2 regions of the Micromonospora sp. NBC_01405 genome follow, and region 2 is predicted to be linked to the other one. Evidence: predicted binding sites of a transcription regulator. Region 2 holds the regulator's gene; the other holds the start of a gene.
The links. Region 2 encodes HrcA, which represses chaperone genes, less so after heat shock. Its sites were predicted from a motif close to GGTTNGCACNCTCNNNNNGAGNGTGCNAACC; they were not measured.

Region 1 (7,361 bases), 860 kb from region 2:
CCACCTTCGGCGGCGCGTGGGACAGCGAGCTGGCCGGTTCGCTGGGACGCCCCGGCGCCGGGGCACACCTGGCGGAACGGGCCGGCACGGTTCTCGGCTTCGCCGCCTGGGGCTCGTCCCGGCCGAGCTGGTTCGGCCCCATGGGCACCGCCCCGGAGGCGGAGGGCACGGGGATCGGCGGGGTGCTGCTGCGCCGGTGCCTGCGCGACCAGCGGGCCGAGGGGGTGGAATCCGCCCAGATCGGCTGGGTGGGCCCGGTGCCCTTCTACTCGGGCAGCGCGGGGGCCCGGATCGAGCGGGTCTTCTTCCTGTACCGCAAGGCGCTGCCGGCCACCGGATGAGCGGGGACGCCCGGGCCGCCGAGTGCTGCGTGGCAGGCCGGGCCGCCGGGTGCATGGCAGGCCGGGCGGCGAAACGGGCATGGGCCCGTATAGCGCCGTTCGGCCGCGTCGGCCATCGACGGCCCCTACCGTCTGGGTAGAGGAGGCGGTCATGGCCACGGACGACGAGCAGACCGACGACGCGCAGCCGGCCACCTGGGTGCCGGTCGAGGAGATCCCGGGGCAGCTGCCGTTCGACCGGCTGGACTACGGCGACGCCGAGCAGCTCGCGGAGATGACGGAGGACGACGCGCCCCCGGCCGAGGAGCCGGTGGTCCTGGTGGACGAGCCGATCCGCATCCACCCGCCGTACGACCGGGCCCGGAAGCGACGCAACCAGCGACCCCTGCCGACGTGACCGGCGGGCCGGCAGACGACGAAAGGGGCGGGCCGTGTCAGCGGCCCGCCCCTTCGGCGTTCGGTGGAGCTGGACTCAGAAGTCCATGTCCCCGCCACCCGGGCCAGCCGGGGCAGCCGAGGCCTTCTCCGGCTTGTCCGCGACGACGGCCTCGGTGGTGAGGAAGAGCGCCGCGATGGAGGCGGCGTTCTGCAGCGCCGACCGGGTGACCTTGGCCGGGTCGATGATGCCCGCGGCCAGCAGGTCCACGTACTCGCCGCTGGCGGCGTTGAGGCCGTGGCCCGGGTCGAGGTTGCGGACGCGCTCGACGACCACGCCACCCTCAAGGCCGGCGTTGACGGCGATCTGCCGCAGCGGGGCGTCCAGCGCGATCTTGACGATCTGCGCGCCGGTCGCCTCGTCGCCGGTCAGGTCCAGCTTCTCGAAGGCGGTCTTGCCGGCCTGCACCAGCGCGACGCCACCACCCGGGACGATGCCCTCCTCGACGGCCGCCTTCGCGTTGCGAACGGCGTCCTCGATGCGGTGCTTGCGCTCCTTGAGCTCGACCTCGGTGGCCGCGCCGACCTTGATCACCGCAACGCCGCCGGCCAGCTTGGCCAGGCGCTCCTGCAGCTTCTCGCGGTCGTAGTCGGAGTCGCTCTTGTCGATCTCGGCCCGGATCTGGTTGACCCGACCCTGGATCTGGTCGGCGTCGCCGGCACCGTCGACGATGGTGGTCTCGTCCTTGGTCACCACGACCTTGCGGGCGCGGCCCAGCATGTCGAGGCCGACGGCGTCCAGCTTGAGGCCGACCTCCTCGCTGATGACCTGGCCACCGGTGAGGATGGCGATGTCAGCCAGCATGGCCTTGCGGCGGTCACCGAAGCCCGGCGCCTTGACGGCGACCGACTTGAAGGTGCCACGGACCTTGTTGACCACGAGGGTGGCCAGGGCCTCGCCCTCGATGTCCTCGGCGATGATCAGCAGCGACTTGCCCGACTGCATGACCTTCTCCAGGATCGGGAGCAGGTCCTTCACCGAGGCGATCTTGCTGTTGACGATGAGGAGGTACGGGTCGTCGAAGACGGCCTCCATACGCTCCGGGTCGGTCATGAAGTACGCGGAGATGTAGCCCTTGTCGAAGCGCATGCCCTCGGTGAGCTCAAGCTCCAGGCCGAAGGTGTTGCTCTCCTCGACGGTGATGACGCCTTCCTTGCCAACCTTGTCCATCGCCTCGGCGATGATCTCACCGACGGTGCTGTCACCGGCGGAGATGGAGGCGGTGGAGGCGATCTGCTCCTTGGTCTCGACGTCCTTGGCGAGCTTGGACAGCTCCTCCGAGACGCTGGCCACGGCGGCCTCGATGCCCCGCTTCAGGGCCATCGGGTTGGCGCCGGCGGCCACGTTGCGCAGGCCCTCACGGACCAGGGCCTGGGCCAGGACGGTCGCCGTCGTCGTGCCGTCACCGGCAACGTCGTCGGTCTTCTTCGCGACCTCCTTGACCAGCTCAGCGCCGATCTTCTCGTACGGGTCCTCGAGCTCGATCTCCTTGGCGATGCTCACACCATCGTTGGTGATGGTGGGGGCACCCCACTTCTTCTCGAGCACCACGTTGCGGCCCTTGGGGCCGAGGGTCACCTTCACGGCGTCGGCGAGCTGGTTCATGCCCCGCTCGAGGCCACGGCGAGCCTCTTCGTCGAACGCGATCATCTTGGCCATACGGCGTTGTCCTCCTGGACACTCACGGGCCACCCGAGTGTGTGTCCCGGATGGGCCGCCTGGTGTACGCACCTTGGGACGTCGCCACCTGGCGACGACGACGTCTCCTCGGCCGGGCCGGATAGCCCGCGACGACCGGCCATGCGCACCCGGCAGTTGTCCGCCGGGGGCCCGTGGCCCCACCGTCCCGACCATTGGCACTCACGGTATGCGAGTGCCAATGACCTGTTTAGCACTCTGCCTTGCCGAGTGCAAGCACGATGCCGGGTCCGGACCCGGTTTGCGAGCCCTGACCAGCGCTGTCCGGCCGCCGACTCGGCCAAGTTCACCCGCCTACCGACGGCGGTCACCGGGCCGCCACACGCCCGCCACCCAGGTCCGTGACGACCGAGCCGAACCGGCTCCGCAACCGTCACGGACCAACAAGCCGGCAGGCAGGCGAAGCCGAGGCAACCATCGGGGCTACGGGCCGGCGGGCGTACCGGGCACCGTGGGGTACCGGGGCGCCATGGGGTACCGGCTCATGGGGTACCGACGGCGGGCCGGGTACACCCGGGGTATGGGCGGCGGGCCGGGTACGCCCGGGGTACGGGGCGGGCCGCCAACAGCAGGCGGCGTCGGCCAAGGCGTCGGCGGGGCTCGACTGGGCGGCGGCCGGGTGGGCAGCCCGCCGGGGCGGCGCAGCACGCCGGGGCACCGGAGAGTCAGCCCCGCGTCGAGACTCAGCCCCGCGTCGCCGTCCCGGGGCCACCCCATCCGGCCACGGCATCCAGCTGACGCACCCGGCCACGGCATGCGGCTGACCCGTTCGGCTGGGGTGGCCCGTCGTCGCGGTCGCCGGGCGGGTCGGCCCGGGCGCGCCCAGCCGTGGGCCCCGGACCTGGTCGGGGGGTCAGGCGACGACGCGGACCCGCTCGGCCTGTGGGCCCTTCTGCCCCTGGGCGATCTCGAACTCCACCCGCTGTCCGTCGTCCAGCGCCTTGTAGCCGTCCATCTCGATCGCGGAGAAGTGGACGAAGACGTCCTGCCCCCCGTCGACGGCGATGAAGCCGTAGCCCTTTTCGGCGTTGAACCACTTCACGGTGCCCTGTGCCACGGTGCACTTCCTCACGTCGCGCGGCCTGCCAAAGCGGCGGGACGCCGGCGCGAACCGGCGGCCCCGGACCACCGGCTCCGGGGTCGACGACGACCCCGAATTCAGTGACCAAAATCGCACGGTACACGAGCCGTCACGCAGGCGCACGACCGCAAATCAGGCAATATCGGACCGACCTCGACCCGGAGACGCATAGGCGAGCGTCACTGCGGTATGCATGCGGAATGACAGCAGGTCCCCGCCCGTCGGCCGCCGGGCGCCCCGCGCCGGACAGGACGCTCGCCCCGGCCACGCGGGCGACCGTCGTCCACCGGGTGACCCCGTGGGACGCGGCCCGGATGCGCGCGCTGCGCCTGGAGATGCTCGCCGACGCCCCGCTGGCCTTCCTGGAGACCCTGGCGGACGCCGCCGCCCGTCCGCACGCCGACTACGCGGCCCGGATCGCCTCGGTCGCCGTCGGCCGGCACACCGCGCAGTTCGTCGCCGACCCGGGCACCGACCGACCCGGCGGCCCCGCCGGCCGGCTCCTGGGGCACGCCGGCGGCACGGTCGCCCCGGACGAGCCGGGCCTGACCGTGGTGTACGCCGTCTACGTCACCCCGCAGCGGCGGGGCACCGGCCTGCTCGCGGAGCTGATCGACGCGGTGGCCGGCTGGTCCCGCGAGTGCGGCCGGCCGGAGCTGATGCTGGAGGTGGTGGTCGGCAACGACCGCGCCTACCGGGCGTATCAGAGGCTGGGCTTCGTGGACACGGGCGTCCGGGTCCCCCACCCGGTGATTCCCGCCCTGCGCGAGCTCCAGATGCGCCGCCCGGCCTGAGCGCCCGCACCGAGGGGTGGGGCCCCAGCGCCGAGGGGTGGGGGTGCCCAGCGGCCCGGCCCGACGCCCGCGCGCCGAGCGGACCCCTGGGCACCCCGCCCCGTCAGGCGGGGCGGCGGCTCTGCACGACGCGGAACCGGTTCGCCACGTACGCGCCGTCGGTCAGGGCCGCGTTGGCGGCCGGGTTGGCGCCGCTGCCGTGGAAGTCGGAGAACGCCGCCGACTGGTTCACGAAGACGCCGCCGGTCAGGTTGCACGACAGGTGCACCCCGGTGTCGACCGCAGCCGCCTCGGCCGCGTCCAGGACCGACTCGTCGGTGGAGTAGACGCCGGCGGTCAGCGCGCCCTTCTCCCCCACCGTGGAGCGCAGGATCTCCAGGCCGTGCGCGGTGGAGTCGGTCGCGATGACGAACGAGATCGGCCCGAACCACTCCCGCGAGTACGTCCCGGTGTCGCCGGCCGCCAGCTTCACGATCGTCGGGGTGCGGACCACCGCGCCGGGGAATGACGGGTGCTCGACGGCCCGCGACTCCAGCACGGCCTCGCCGACCTTTGTGACCTCGTCGAGGCGCTCCAGCACCCCGTCGTTGACGATCGCCCCGGTCAGCTCGACGCCCCGGGCCGGGTCGGCGGTGATCTTGCCGACCGCCGAGGCGATCCCGGCGGCCACCTCGTCGAAGCTCCGGTGCCCCTGGTCGGTGGCGATGCCACCCGACGGGATCAGGATGTTCTGCGAGGTGGTGCACATCTGGCCGCTGTAGAGGGTCAGCGTGAAGCCCAGGTTGCGGCACATCCCGGCGAAGTCGTCGGTGGAGTCGATCACCACCGTGTTCAGGCCGGCCTTCTCGGTGTAGACCGCCGCCTGCCGGGCGTTGGCCTCCAGCCAGTCGCCGTACTCGGTGGAGCCGGTGAAGTCGACGATCTTCACGGCCGGGTGCAGGGCGAGCGTCGAGGCGAGCTTCTCGCCGGGGGCCTCGGGGGCGAGCAGCACCAGGTTCGGGTCGAAGCCGGCCTCGGCGAGCACCTCCCGGGCGTAGCGCACGGTGATGGCCAGCGGCAGCACCGCGCGCGGGTGCGGCTTGACCACCACCGGGTTGCCGGTGACCAGCGAGGCGAACAGCCCCGGGTACGAGTTCCAGGTCGGAAAGGTGTTGCAGCCGATGACGAGGGCCACCCCGCGCGGCACCACGTGGAACGTCTTGGTCATCCGCAGCGGGTCGCCCTTGCCTGCGGGCTTCTCCCAGCCGGCCGTCCCCGGGAGCCGGGTCATCTCCGCGTACGCGTAGGCGATCGCCTCCAGCGCCCGGTCCAGCGCGTGCGTCCCGCCGGCCTGGAAGGCCATCACGAACGCCTGTCCGCTGGTGAACTGCACAGCGTTGGCCAGCTCGAAGACGTGCTTGTGCAACCTGTCGAGGATCTCCAGGCAGACCCCCGCCCGGGCCTGCGGGCCGGCGTCGCGCCAGGCCGGCAGCGCGGCGGAGGCGGCGGCGACCAGCTCGTCGGCGCCGGCATGTGGGTACCGGACGTTCAGCTCCAGCCCGAACGGGCTCGCCTCGGTGGCCACCCGGTCGCCGACGCCCGGCTGGTCGAGCGGGAAGTCGCCGTTCAGGTACGCCTCGAAGGCAGCCTTGCCGTCGGCGGCGGCGGTCTCGCCGTACACCCGAGGGCTGGGTGATTCCGGGTAGGCGGACCAGTACCCACGCTCCGCGATCGCGGTCAGCGCACGGTTGAGGGTGTCGGCGTGCCTGTCGTGCAGGGGATGCGGGGTCTCCGTCATGCCCGCCATCATGCCCCAGCCGGGAACCGGACAGTAGGGGCCGACGACCGCCGCCGGCGTGCCGGGACGCCGCCCGGGCCGGCGCGGCGCTGAACAGCCGGGCGGTCGCACGGCGGCCGGTCAGATGGTGAGCTGCCAGTCGGTCCAGGCGTCGACGGGACGGAAGCCGAGCCGCTCGTTGATGTCGATCATGTGCCCGTTGGCTGCCGCGTTGAACGTGTCCACGGCACGCAGCTCCGGCTCCTGGGCGAGGGCGTACCGCAGGTTCTCCACCTTCGTCACCAGCCCGAGCCGGTGCCCCCGGTGTGCCGGGTCGACGATGGTGATCTGCTGGAACGCGTGCCACGATGCGCTGGGGCCGACGTCGAGCAGCGTCCAGGCGACCAGCCGGCCGGACGCCACGTGCACCGCCCCGTGGTGGTAGCAGCGGCGGCCCCGGGCGTCGAGCGCCCGTTCCATGCCCCGAATCCGCTCGACGTCGATCCGCTCCGGCTCCCACTCCAGGTCCCCCAGCGGGGCGTCGGTAATCAGCCGGCCTTCGAGGTGGGCCACGTCGGCGACGTACTCCTCGGGGGCGGGCCCCCGCCAGCGGACGGTGCGGTAGCCGGCGGCGCGGGGCCGGGCGTCGGCGAGCAGGGCGTCGAGCGCGGCCGGGTCGAGCCGGGTGGCGTCGAGCCGGCGGCGGACCTCGGCGAGCACCGGTCGCCCGCCCACCGCGGCGGCGAACGCTCCGCCTGCCCCGTCGCGTCCCGGCCCGTCGGGCAGGGCCGAGACGGCCATCCCGACCACCCGCTTGCGCCCCCGCTCGCGCAGCACCCGCACGCCGTGCTCGTGCAGCGCCCGGCCGACCCCGTGCCGGCGCTGCGACGGGTCCACGAACAGGTCCACGGTGGCGTTGTCGGTGTTGTCGAGCTGCGGCAGGAGCAGGCCGAGGTAGCCGGCCGGCACGCCGTCGCGGTGGGCGAGCGCCCAGACCGGCACGCGGCCTGGCATCGGGTGGCGGAGCCCGGCGTCGAACCGCCGCCGGCACAGCGGCGGGAAGTCGGGGACGTCCGCCGCTTCGGCCGCCGCCCTGATTCGGTACGCCGCGTCGACCGCGCCCTGGTCGGCCGGCTCGACCGGCGTGATCGTGATGCCCATGGACCGAGGGTGACCCGGGAATGACGATCGGGCCAGCGAATTAATCGCTGGCCCGATCGGACGTGGTCGGGAGGGACGATCGCACAACGCCTTC
Region 2 (7,361 bases):
CGGCAGCCACGGCTCGACGTCGGCAGGGTCGTGCTCGGCGGACGCCGCGAGCAGCCGGTGCGGCAGGTCCATCACCTGCACCCCGGTCCCGGACGAGCCGAGCACCGCCGCGCCCATCGCCCCGGCGGTGCCGTCGCCGCCGCGCCGGCCGTAGACGGCGGCCAGGAAGCCGGGCATCGCCCCGTCGTGCCCGACGTGCACCACCCGCTCGCCCTGCGGCACGAGGATGAGCCCCAGCCCGAAGCCCGCGCCCCAGGACGTCTCGTCGGTGACGGTCAGCGGCCAGCGCATCTCGTCCAGGGTGGCCGGGGCGAGCACCGCGCCGGCCGGGTCCAGCGCCGCCGGGTCGGCCAGGAACGCCGCCCACCGGGCCATGTCCGAGGCGGTGCTCCAGAGCTGGGCGGCCGGGCCGACCGCGCCGAAGTCGGTCGGCGGCTCCGGGTGCGCCTCGTCGGAGTACGCGTCGACCAGGAACCCGGTGGCCGCCGCCGGGCCCGGCCGGTCGGTGGTGGCGGCCAGGCCGAGCGGGGCGAGCACCCGCTCGCCGAGCACCTCGGCCCAGGTGCCGCCGCGCAGCCGCGCGACGAGCTGGCCGAGCAGCGCCATGCCGAGGTTGGAGTAGTGGTAGCGGCGGGCCGGCGGCAACACCCGCTCGGCCCGGGCCAGGTCGGCCAGCAGCGCGCCCACGTCGGGGGCGGCCAGGGTGTCCCAGACGTCGCCGTGCGGTTCCCGTTGCAGGCCCGAGGTGTGCGACAGCAGCCGGCGCACGGTCAGCTCGCCGTGTGCCGGGACGTCGAGGTGCCGGCTGACCGGGTCGTCCAGGTCGAGCAGGCCCGCGTCGCGGCACTGGAGGACCAGCACGGCGGTGAAGGTCTTGGTGACCGAGCCGATCCGGAACAGCGTCTGCGGGCCGAGGACGCCGTCGTTGCCGGTGCCGCCGACCGCGCACGTCCACGCCGGCCGGTCGGCCCGGTGCAGGGCGGCCGACACGGCCGGCACCCGCCCGTCGGCCTGGACCCGCCGCACCATCCGCTCCAGGCGGCCGTCGATCTCGCTCACCACCGCCCGCCTACCGGCAGATCATCGGGCCGAGCGGCGCGCCGCCGAGCACGTGCGCGTGGACGTGGAAGACCTCCTGGCCCCCGTACGCCCCGGTGTTGAACATCAGCCGGTAGCCGTCGCCGAGCAGCCCCTCGTCCTCGGCCACGACGGCCGCCGCGGCCAGCAGCTCCCCGGCCAGCGCCGGGTCGCCCTGGCCCAGGGTGGCCACGTCGGCGTAGTGCTCCTTGGGGATTACCAGCACGTGCACCGGGGCCTTCGGGGAGATGTCCCGGAACGCCAGGGTGGTGTCGGTCTCCCGGACGATGGTGGCCGGGATCTCCCCGGCGACGATTCGGCAGAACAAGCAGTCGGATCCCATCGGGGCATGGTAAGGCGTGCCGGCCTGCTCAGGCATGATGGCGGCGTGACTTCACGGGCGGTACTGGTGACGGGGTCCTCGCGCGGCATCGGGCGCGCGGTGGCGGCGAGGTTCGCGGCGGGCGGGGACCGGGTGGCGATCCACCACCGGGACTCGGCGGAGCTGGCCGAGCGGCTGCGCGCCGAACTGCCGGGTGACGGCCACGTCGTGGTCCGCGCGGACCTGACCGACCCCGACGCGGTACGGGCGATGGTCGACGACGCGGCGGCCCGCCTCGGCGGCCTGGACGTGCTGGTCAACAACGCCGGGGTGTACGGCGAGCGGGACGCCCCGCACCCGGTCTTCGGCACGTCCTACGCCGACTGGCAGCGGCGCTGGCGGCAGGTGCTGGAGACCAATCTGACCGGGGCGGCCAACGTGACCTGGTGCGCCGCCCAGCACATGCGCGAGCGGGGCGGGCGGATCGTCAACGTCTCCTCCCGGGGCGCGTTCCGGGGCGAGCCGGACCAGCCGGCGTACGGGGCGAGCAAGGCGGGGCTGAACGCGCTCGGCCAGTCCCTCGCGGTGGCCCTCGCCCCGTACGGCATCGCGGTGGCCACGGTGGCCCCTGGCTTCGTGGAGACGGACATGACCACGGAGCACCTGGCCGGCGAGCGGGGCGCGGCGATCCGCGCCCAGAGCCCGTTCAACCGGGTGGCCCGCCCCGACGAGATCGCCGCCACCATCCACTGGCTGGCCGCCCCCGAGGCGGAGTGGACCTCCGGCACCATCATCGACCTGAACGGCGCCAGCTACCTCCGCACCTGACCCCCCTCCCCTTCCCCCGTCACCAGCTCGCGCACTTTCACGGAATGAGTGGCTATCCCACGTGGGATAGCCACTCATTCCGTGAAAGTGCGGGCTAACGCCCCGGGGGGAGGGGGTGGGGTTACCAGCGGGGGAGGCGGGTGGAGAGGACCGAGAGGGCGGCCACGCCGGCCGTGGAGGTGCGCAGGACCGACGGGCCCAGGCGGACCGGGCGGGCGCCGGCGGCGGCGAAGGTGGCCAGCTCGGGCTCGGCGATGCCGCCCTCCGGGCCGACGACCAGCACGATCTCGCCCGCGTCGGGCAGCTCCACGGTGGTCAGCCGGTCGTCGGCCTCCTCGTGCAGGACGAACGCGGCGGTGGACCCGGCGATCCGCCGGGCCACGGCGGCGGTGGACTCGTCGGGGGACCCGGCCAGCACCGGCAGCCACGCCCGGCGGGCCTGCTTCGCCGCCTCCCGGGCGGTGGCCGCCCACTTCTCCCGCGCCCGTACGCCCCGGTCGCCGCGCCACTGCACCACCGAGCGTGATGCCCCCCACGGGACGATCTCGTCCACCCCGACCTCGGTCATCGCCTGCACGGCCAGTTCGCCCCGGTCGCCCTTGGCGATGCCCTGCACCACCACGAGCCGGGGCACGGACGCGTCGACGTACCCCCGGGAGGTGACGTCGAGCTCCAGGCTGCCCCGGCCGACGGCGGTGACCACGGCGGACGCGGTGCCGCCCCGGCCGTCGGCGAGCAGCAGTTCCTCGCCCACCCGCAGCCGCTGCACGGTGGCGGCGTGATGCCCCTCGGGGCCGTCCAGGGTGAGCTGGGCAGCGGTGGGCAGCGACTCGACCAGGAACAGCGGCGCGGACACGACGATCAGGTTAGCCGCCCCGGCAGGAACCGGGGCGGCGAGGCTGGAGGACCGGGGTCAGGGGTGCCCGTTGAACGCGTCGCGCATCCGGGAGAAGAAGCCACCCTGCTTGGACAGCTCGGCGACCTCCTCGCCCCGGGTCTTGGCGAAGTCGCGGAGCATCTTCTCCTGGTCGGCGTCGAGCTTGGTCGGGGTCCGCACGTCGAGGTGGACGTAGAGGTCGCCACGGCCGGTGCCGCGCAGGTGCGGCACGCCCCGGGCGCGCAGCCGCAGGGTGCTGCCCGGCTGGGTGCCGGCCTTGACGTCGACCGTCTCCTCGCTGTCCAGCGTCTTGATGGTCAGCCGGGTGCCGAGCGCGGCGGCGGTCATCGGGACGGTCACCCGGCAGTGCAGGTCGTCGCCCTTGCGGGAGTAGACGTCGTGCGTGCGTTCGTGGATCTCCACGTACAGGTCGCCGGCGGTGCCGCCGCCCGGGCCGACCTCGCCCTGCTGGGCCAGCCGGATCCGCATGCCGTCCTCGACCCCGGCCGGGATCTTCACGGTCAGCGAGCGGCGGGTGCGCACCCGCCCGTCGCCGGCGCAGGTCGGGCAGGGGTGCGGGATCGTGGTGCCGTACCCCTGGCAGACCGTGCACGGCCGGGCGGAGACCACCTGGCCGAGGAACGTGCGCTGCACCGACTGGACCTCGCCCCGGCCGCCGCACGCCTCACAGGTGGCCAGGTGGGTGCCGGCGGCGGTGCCCGCGCCGGAGCAGGTGGTGCAGAGCACGGCGGTGTCGACGGTGATCGGCGCCTCGACGCCGAACGCCGTCTCGTGCAGGTCCAGCTCCAGCCGCAGGATCGCGTCGGCCCCCGGCCGGGTACGCGGGCGGGGCCCGCGCGCGCCGCCGGCCGCGCCGCCGAAGAAGGCGTCCATGATGTCCTGGAAGCCGACGAACGGGCCGGCCCCGCCGGGGCCGCCCGGACCCGCTCCCCCGCCGCCCGGGGCCAGCGGGTCACCGCCCAGGTCGACGATCTGCCGTTTCCGGTCGTCCGAGAGGACCTCGTACGCGGCGTTGATGTCCTTGAACTTCTCCTGTGCCTCCGGGTCCGGATTCACGTCCGGGTGGAACTGCCGCGCCAGCTTGCGGTAGGCGCGCTTGATCTCGTCGTCGGAGGCTTCCCGGCCTACGCCGAGGATGCCGTAGTAGTCCCTGGCCACTGCGTTCCCGTGTCCTCATGTTCGTCTCGCGTTGCGCCGGTCGGCGGCCGGAGCCGGCCGTCGGCCCTGACTGGTCAGTTCTGGGCCAGCAGCTCGCCCACGTAGCGTGCCACGGCCCGCACCGTGGCGATGGTGCCGGGGTAGTCCATCCGGGTGGGGCCGAGCACGCCCAGGCCGCCGAGCGCGGCCGCCCCCGGCCCGTACCCGGTGCTCACCACCGAGGCGGCGCGCAGGTTGTCGATCTCGTTCTCGTCGCCGATCAGCACCCGGGTGGTGGTCGACTCGGCCTCGCCGATGAGTTTGAGCATCACCACCTCCTCCTCCAGGGCCTCCAGGATCGGCCGCAGCGAACCCTGGAAGTCCAGCAGGCCGCCCCGGGTGAGGTTGGCGGTGCCGGCGAGCGCGATGCGTTCCTCGTGCCGCTCGACCAGCGTCTCCAGCAGCACCGTGGACAGCGTGGTCATGGCCGGACGCAGGTGCGCCGCCGACTCCTCGACCAGGGCCTGCACCAGTGGCGGGGTCTCCGACAGCCGGCTGCCGACCAGCTTCTCGTTGACCAGCCGGCGCAGGTCGGTGACGACGTCGGCGGGGACCGGCGCGGGCAGCTCGACCAGCCGCTGCTCGACCCGCCCCGTGTCGGCGATCATCACCAGCATCAGCCGGGTGGTGGAGATCGGCACCAGCTCCAGGTGCCGCACCGAGGACCGGGCGAGCGACGGGTACTGCACCACGGCTACCTGCCGGGTGAGCTGGGCCAGCAGCCGGACCGTGCGGTGCACCACGTCGTCCAGGTCGACCGCGCCGACCAGGAAGCGCTCGATGGCCCGGCGCTCGGCCGGGCTGAGCGGCTTGACCCGGGAGAGCCGGTCGACGAAGAGCCGGTAGCCCCGGTCGGTGGGAACCCGCCCGGCGCTGGTGTGCGGCTGCCGGATGTACCCCTCCTCCTCCAGCACCGCCATGTCGTTGCGGACGGTCGCCGGGGAGACGCCGAGCTGGTGGCGCTCGACCAGGGCCTTGCTGCCGACCGGCTCCTGAGTGGCGACGTAGTCCTCGACGATGGCGCGGAGCACGGCGAGCTTGCGGTCGTCGAGACCCACTCCCCTTACCTCCTGTCGCACGTCGGTGCCCCGTCGTCGCGGCGACGCCCCGGGCCTGCCCGCCTGCTGGCGAAGCCTGGCACTCGACTGTAATGAGTGCCAGTCTACGTCGGCTGCCCCGCCGTCGGTAAGATCACAGACGGACAGTCGGCCCGGCCACGGCACCCGGCGACGGGGCGGGACGCCGGCCCCGCTGCCGATCAGCCCCTCGTCCCGACCAGTGTCGCTCTGGTGTCCACTTGTCGGCAGCCCCTACCGTGACGTGCATGACTGAACCACCTCGCCCTCCCGGATCAGGCGACCCGGGCGGCTACCCGCCCGAGGCCAACCCGCCGTCGGCACCGTACGGCTCGTCGGCGGACGAGCCGCCCACCGCACCACTTTCCGGGGCTCCCGGGGTGGGCGGCTATCCCCCGCCCGGTGGCTATCCACCACCCACCGGCGACCAGTCGCCGTCGGGCGGCTACCCGCCGCCCGGCAGCCAGCCCCCACCGGGTGGCTTCAACCCGGGCGGCTACCCCCCGGGCGGCGCATACCCCCCGGGTGGCGCATACCCCCCGGGTGGCGGATATCCGACCGGCGGGGCGTACCCGGGCCCGACCGGCGGCTACCCGACCAACGACGACAAGACCTGGGCGCTGATCGCGCACTTCGGCGGTCCGCTCGGCGTGGTGGTCGGCGGCAGCCTGCTCGGCTGGGTCGCCCCGCTGATCGCGCTCATGGTCAAGGGCCCGCAGTCGCCGACCGTGCGCGCGCACGCCGTCGCGGCGCTGAACTTCCAGCTCACCTGGGTGGCCGCCCTCCTGGTCAGCTTCGTGCTCGCCGTGGTCACCTGCGGGGTGCTGTTCTTCATCCCGATGCTGGTCGCCCTGGTGCCGATCATCTTCGGCATCATCGGCGGCATCAAGGCCAACGAGGGCACGCTCTACCGCTACCCGATGACCTACAACATCGTGAAGTGACCCGCATCGGCCGGCCCTCGCCGGGCCGGCCCATGCCGGGCAGCCGGCCCGGCGGACGGGGGCGCGGGCCGAGGCGTCCGATCAGGGCAGCAGGTCGCGCACGACCGCGTCGGCCAACAGCCGGCCACGCAGGGTGAGCACGGCCCGGCCGGCCGCGTACCCGGCCGGGTCGAGCAGCCCGCCGGCCACGGCCCGCGCCGCGCCGCCCCGGCCGGGTGCGTCCAGCACGTCCAGCGGCAGGCCGGAGTCGAGCCGCAGGCGCAGCATCACGTCCTCCATGTGCGCCTCGCCGGGTGTGAGCACCTCCCGGGCCAGGCCGGGGGACTCCCCCGCCGCGAGGCGCTTCGCGTACGCGCTCGGGTGCTTGACGTTCCACCAGCGCACCCCGCCGACGTGGCTGTGCGCCCCCGGCCCCAGGCCCCACCAGTCCGCGCCGGTCCAGTAGAGCAGGTTGTGCCGGCACCGCCCGGCCGGCGTGCGGGCCCAGTTGGACACCTCGTACCAGGAGAAGCCGGCCGCGCCGAGGGCGGCCTCCGCGGCCAGGTAGCGGTCCGCCGCCACGTCGTCGGAGGGGTACGGCAGCTCGCCGCGCCGCATCCGCGCGGCCAGCCGGGTGCCGTCCTCCACGATCAGGGCGTACGCGCTGACGTGGTCCACCCCGGCGGCGACCACCTGGTCGAGGGACGCCGCGAAGTCCTCGGCGCTCTCCCCCGGGGTGCCGTAGATCAGGTCCAGGTTGACGTGGTCGAACCCGGCGTCGCGGGCCTCCGCCGCGGCGGCGGTGGCCCGGCCGGCGCTGTGCCGGCGGTCGAGGATCGCGAGCACCCCCGGCGCGGCGGACTGCATGCCCAGCGAGATCCGGGTGTACCCGGCCGCCCGCAGGGTCTTCAGCGACTCCGGCGTGACCGACTCCGGGTTGGCCTCGGTGGTCACCTCGGCGTCGGCGGCCAGCCCCCAGGCGCGGTCGATGCCGTCGAGGATCCGGGCCAGGTGGTCGGCCGGGAGCAGGGTCGGGGTGC

Region 1: a site for HrcA is predicted at 2,629-2,659, ahead of groL (chaperonin GroEL). Genes of this name have one in related genera too.

Annotation. Positions count from the first base shown of each region.
Region 1 covers NZ_CP109532.1:3,380,897-3,388,257, reverse strand. The annotation lists gene OG559_RS14400 (GNAT family N-acetyltransferase) at 1-341, shown strand, start outside; gene OG559_RS14395 (hypothetical protein) at 493-738, shown strand; gene groL (chaperonin GroEL) at 814-2,436, opposite strand; gene OG559_RS14385 (cold-shock protein) at 3,329-3,532, opposite strand; gene OG559_RS14380 (GNAT family N-acetyltransferase) at 3,757-4,350, shown strand; gene paaN (phenylacetic acid degradation protein PaaN) at 4,454-6,127, opposite strand; gene OG559_RS14370 (GNAT family N-acetyltransferase) at 6,248-7,267, opposite strand.
Region 2 covers NZ_CP109532.1:4,243,969-4,251,329, reverse strand. The annotation lists gene OG559_RS18540 (serine hydrolase domain-containing protein) at 1-1,029, opposite strand, end outside; gene OG559_RS18535 (histidine triad nucleotide-binding protein) at 1,070-1,420, opposite strand; gene OG559_RS18530 (SDR family NAD(P)-dependent oxidoreductase) at 1,466-2,227, shown strand; gene OG559_RS18525 (16S rRNA (uracil(1498)-N(3))-methyltransferase) at 2,349-3,083, opposite strand; gene dnaJ (molecular chaperone DnaJ) at 3,141-4,283, opposite strand; gene hrcA (heat-inducible transcriptional repressor HrcA) at 4,358-5,380, opposite strand; gene OG559_RS18510 (DUF4870 domain-containing protein) at 5,647-6,342, shown strand; gene hemW (radical SAM family heme chaperone HemW) at 6,424-7,361, opposite strand, start outside.